2 regions of the Kocuria rhizophila DC2201 genome follow, and region 2 is predicted to be linked to the other one. Evidence: riboswitches for the same ligand, from Rfam matches in the RefSeq annotation. Region 2 holds a riboswitch; the other holds the start of a gene.
What was found. Region 2 has a riboswitch for thiamine pyrophosphate ahead of KRH_RS05500 (bifunctional hydroxymethylpyrimidine kinase/phosphomethylpyrimidine kinase). Riboswitches for the same ligand answer to the same signal wherever they lie in the genome.
Positions count from the first base shown of each region.

Region 1 (2,195 bases), 1.1 Mb from region 2:
ATCCCACATGGAGGTCACCACGTTCCAGCCCGCCCGGCCGCCCGAGATGTGGTCCAGGGACGCGAGCATCCGGGCCGCGTGGAACGGGGTGAAGAACGTGGAGGAGACCGTGCACACCAGGCCGATGCGCTCGGTGGCGCGCGCCATCGCGGACAGCGCGGTCAGCGGTTCGAGCGACCAGTGGGGTCCGCCGGACACGTCGCCCACGCTGTGGCCGTCCGCGAAGAACACGGCGTCGAACAGGCCGCGCTCGGCGGTCTGCGCGAGCTCCTCGTAGTAGGTGATGTCCGTGAGGCGGTGCACCGAGGAGTTCGGGGCGCGCCACGCGGCCTGGTGGTGGCCGGCGCCGTAGAGGAACGCGTTGAGGTGGAGGCGGCGGGCCGGTGCGGTCGTGGGCGACGACGCCGCAGCGGCCGTCCCGAGCGTCGGCCCGGCTTCGGGGGTGGTTGCCGACGCCGCGCCCCCGGCAGGTGCCGTGCGCGCGGGACCGGGCTGGGCGGCGTCGTCGTGCGGAGAGGGGGCGGCCATGTCAGTCCATCACCAGCCCGCCGTCGACCACCAGGTTCTGGCCGGTGACCCCGCGGGACCAGTCCGAGGCGAAGAACAGGGCGGTGTCCGCGAACTCCTCGGGGGTGGTCACGCGGCCCAGGGGAGTGCCGGCGGCAATGAAGTCGAAGACCTCGTCCGGGGTGGCGGCGCTCGCGTCCGTGGTGCGCAGCAGGCCGCCGGAGATCATGTTGACGGTGATGCCCTGCGGGCCCAGATCCTTGGCGGCGGTGCGGGTGAGGGAGAGCAGGGCGGCCTTCGCGGCGGTGTAGTCGTGGTAGGGGACCACCGGGCTCTGGAAGAGGTTGGTGCCGATGTTGATGATGCGCCCCTCGCCAGCCTCCGCCATGCCCGGGGTGACCGCCTGCATCACGTTGAGGGCACCCACCACGGCGCCCTGGAACTGCTGGGTCAGGTTCTCGGCGGTGAGGGTGTCCAGGGTGGGGCGGGCATCGCCGTTGAAGCTGAAGTCCACCAGGGCGTTGTTCACGGCCACCGTGATCGGTGCGCCGAAGTGCTCCCGGGCGCGGGCGACCATGTCCCGCACCTGCTGGGCGTCGGTCACGTCCGCCTGGACCGCGAGTGCCCGGTCCTCCCCGAGTTCGCTGACCAGCGCACGGGCCCGCTCCTCGCTGGAGTGGTAGTTCACGACGACGCGCGCACCCTCGCGCGCGAACGCCCGGCTGAGGTGCTCCCCGAGCCCGCGGGCTCCGCCGGTGACCAGGACGATGGTGTTCTCGATCCGCATGCTCACTCCTGTGGCTCACGGCGAAGAAAGCGGTGCGCCACCTGCGCGGTGCCACCGTGACATCCCTTCGCCAGTACTAACTGGACAGGTTCGACGGGTGTCATCTCAGCCGCTGCGGTCCTCTGTCTGCCCGCCCGGTGGGCGGGGAGGGTGGCGGCACCCCGTGTCACTGGTGGCCAGTGTAGACGGAGCCGCTCAGCCTCATGGCAGCCGCCCCGCGTGCGCCGCCCAAAAGCGCACTGCTACCCTTGCTGGCTGGTGTGCCGGGAAGTCTGGTCGGCGGTAATGAGCGTGATGCCCGTCGACACTGGAGTGATCCATGCCCCCGCACCACAGCACCACCCCTGCCCACGTTGAGCCCGGAACCCCGGGAACCGTGGTGCAGACAGAACCCTCCGGCTTCGTCTCGGAGCCCGGTTTCTTCAACCATCCTGAGCCCCCGTGCGAGCCCGACCACCCCTCGGGCGGCCTCTTCTCCCGCCTCCAGGACGTCCTGCGCCGCGAGACCGTGGCCGGCATCCTCCTGGTGGTCGCCGCCGTCCTCGCCATCGTCTGGGCCAACTCGCCCTTCGTGGAGAGCTACTTCGCCCTCCGGGACCTGAAGGTCGGCTACGAGCCGTGGCACCTGGACCTCAGCCTGGGGACGTGGGCCGCGGACGGGCTGCTCGCCGTGTTCTTCTTCCTCGTGGGCCTGGAGCTCAAGCGCGAGTTCGTCGCGGGTGATCTGCGGGACCTCGGGAAGGCGGCGGTGCCGATCGCGGCGGCCGTGGGCGGCGTCGTCGTCCCGGCTCTGATCTACGCGGGCGTTAACCTCGGCAGCCCCGAGACCCTGGGCGGCTGGGCGATCCCCACCGCCACGGACATCGCGTTCGCGGTGGCCGTCCTCGCGATCGTGGGCTCG
Region 1 is NC_010617.1:184,614-186,808, forward strand. It holds gene KRH_RS00800 (LLM class flavin-dependent oxidoreductase) at 1-528, opposite strand, end outside; gene KRH_RS00805 (3-oxoacyl-ACP reductase) at 530-1,294, opposite strand; TPP riboswitch at 1,340-1,468, opposite strand; gene nhaA (Na+/H+ antiporter NhaA) at 1,614-2,195, shown strand, end outside.
Region 1: another riboswitch for thiamine pyrophosphate. It lies ahead of KRH_RS00805 (3-oxoacyl-ACP reductase); the one in region 2 lies ahead of KRH_RS05500 (bifunctional hydroxymethylpyrimidine kinase/phosphomethylpyrimidine kinase).

Region 2 (2,195 bases):
GCCAGGACGGCGGCGCCGCCTCGCAGCTGACCATCGGCGGCGAGGTCGTCGAGCTCCCGCAGGGCCACCAGGACCGTGGCACGGCACAGGAGTCCCTAACCCTTGACTCGCTCTCCGCGGCGTTCTCTGGTGAGGACACTTCGGGCGAGGAGACCTCCGGCGGCGACCGTTCCGGATCCGGGTCCCGTTCGGGTGGTGCGGGCCGTCAGCGCCGCGGCCGCCGGGTGGCCACGGCCCCCGGCACCGCCACGGGCGCGCGCGGCTCCGCCGAGGACGCCGACCGCTCCTCGGACTCCCAGGGCGGAAAGTCAGGGGCGGGGCAGGACAGCGACACCCAGCGGGACCAGTCCGGAGGCGGCCGGTCCAGGAACGGCGGGGCGGGCAACCGCCAGTCCGGGAGCGGTTGGTCCGAGGACGACAAGACCGGACGAGACCAGTCCGGGCGCGACCAGTCCGGCAGCAGCCGCTCCGGTGGTGCCGGGACCGCGCCCAGCGCGGCCGGTCAGAACGCACCGGGTGCCGCGGGGCAGGCCGCCCCGAGCACCCCGGCCAGGCGGCGTCGTGGTTCACGCCGTGCGGTGGCACCCGCCGCCGCACCGGGCACCGCGAGCGTGGAGACGCGCGAGTACGAGGCGTCGGCGGGGGCCGCGAGCCGTTTCACCGCCGAGGCCACCGCGGTGCGCACGGCGCCCTCGGACGGGCAGCCGACCATCGTGGGGGTGGGCGTGAAGGCCCAGGACATCACCATGACCCCCAAGGCGGACTGAGACCTGCGCGACGACCGCCACCGTGTGGCGTCGTGCACGGCCCGCCCACAGGAGCGCTCGGAGGAATCCGGGCGCTCCTGTGGCATGATCGGGCACGGACACGGGGTGCCGCCCAGCGGCTGAGAACACACCCGTCGAACCTGATCTAGCTCGAACTAGCGAAGGGAATGTCGTGATCGCCACGTCTCCTGCCCCCGCCCCGCGCGTCCTGTCGATCGCCGGAACGGATCCCACCGGCGGCGCGGGCCACGCCGCGGACCTGAAGTCGATCGCCGCGATGGGCGGCTACGGGCTGAGCGTGATCACGGCGGTGGTCGCGCAGAACACCCGGGGCGTGGTGGACGTGCACACCCCGCCCGTGTCCGTGCTCCAGGCGCAGCTGGACGCCGTGGCGCAGGACGTGGAGCTGGACGCCGTGAAGGTGGGCATGCTCGGCTCGGTGGAGACCATCGAGACCGTGGGCCGCTGGCTGGCGGCCGGACGTGCCCCGGTGGTTGTGATCGACCCGGTGATGGTGGCCACCGCCGGGGGCCGGCTGCTGGAGCCCGACGCCGAGGACGCCCTGCGCGGGATCCTGCACCACGCGGACCTCATCACCCCCAACCTTCCCGAGCTGGCCGTGCTCGCGGAACGGCCCGTGGCCACCACGTGGGACGAGGCCCTCGCGCAGGGTCGTGCCGTGGCGGAGACCTTCGGCACGCGCGTGCTCGTCAAGGGCGGGCACCTCGCGGGGGACACCACGCCGGACGCCCTCGTGGTTCCCGGCCGGGCCGAACCCGCCGCGCAGTACGCGGGAGCGCGCGTGGTCACCCGCAACACGCACGGCACGGGCTGCTCGCTGTCCTCCGCGGTGGCCACGGTGGTGGCCCGCACGGGGGACTGGGCGCAGGGCATCGACACCGCCCGCCAGTGGCTGCGCGGGGCGCTGCGCGCGGCGGACACCCTGCACGTGGGCCACGGCAACGGCCCGGTCCACCACTTCCACCACGTCCAGGACCTCGTCACGGACCCCACCTTCTTAGCCGGGGCGTGCGCGGACGACGCCGCCGGGCTGGGCTCCGGGCAGGGGCGGCCGTTCACGGACGAGCTGTGGGACGAGAGCGCTCCGGTACGGGAGCGGATCGCGGCGCTGCCCTTCGTGGTGGCCCTGGGGGACGGCACCCTGGACCGGGAGGCGTTCGAGTTCTACCTGGACCAGGACATGCAGTACCTCGAGTTCTACTCCCGGGCCCTGGCGCTGCTGGCCGCCTCCGCACCGGACGAGGACTCCCGTGAGCTGTTCGCGAGCGCGTCCGCCGCCGTGGTCACGGGGGAGTCCGCCCTGCACCGGGCGCGGCTCGGGGACCGGCAGCCGCTGCCGCCCTCGGAGACCACGAGCGCGTACGCGGACTTCCTGCTCGCGCGCACGGGACAGGACGGCTTCGCGGT
Region 2 is NC_010617.1:1,245,275-1,247,469, forward strand. It holds gene KRH_RS05495 (Rne/Rng family ribonuclease) at 1-767, shown strand, start outside; TPP riboswitch at 859-952, shown strand; gene KRH_RS05500 (bifunctional hydroxymethylpyrimidine kinase/phosphomethylpyrimidine kinase) at 940-2,195, shown strand, end outside.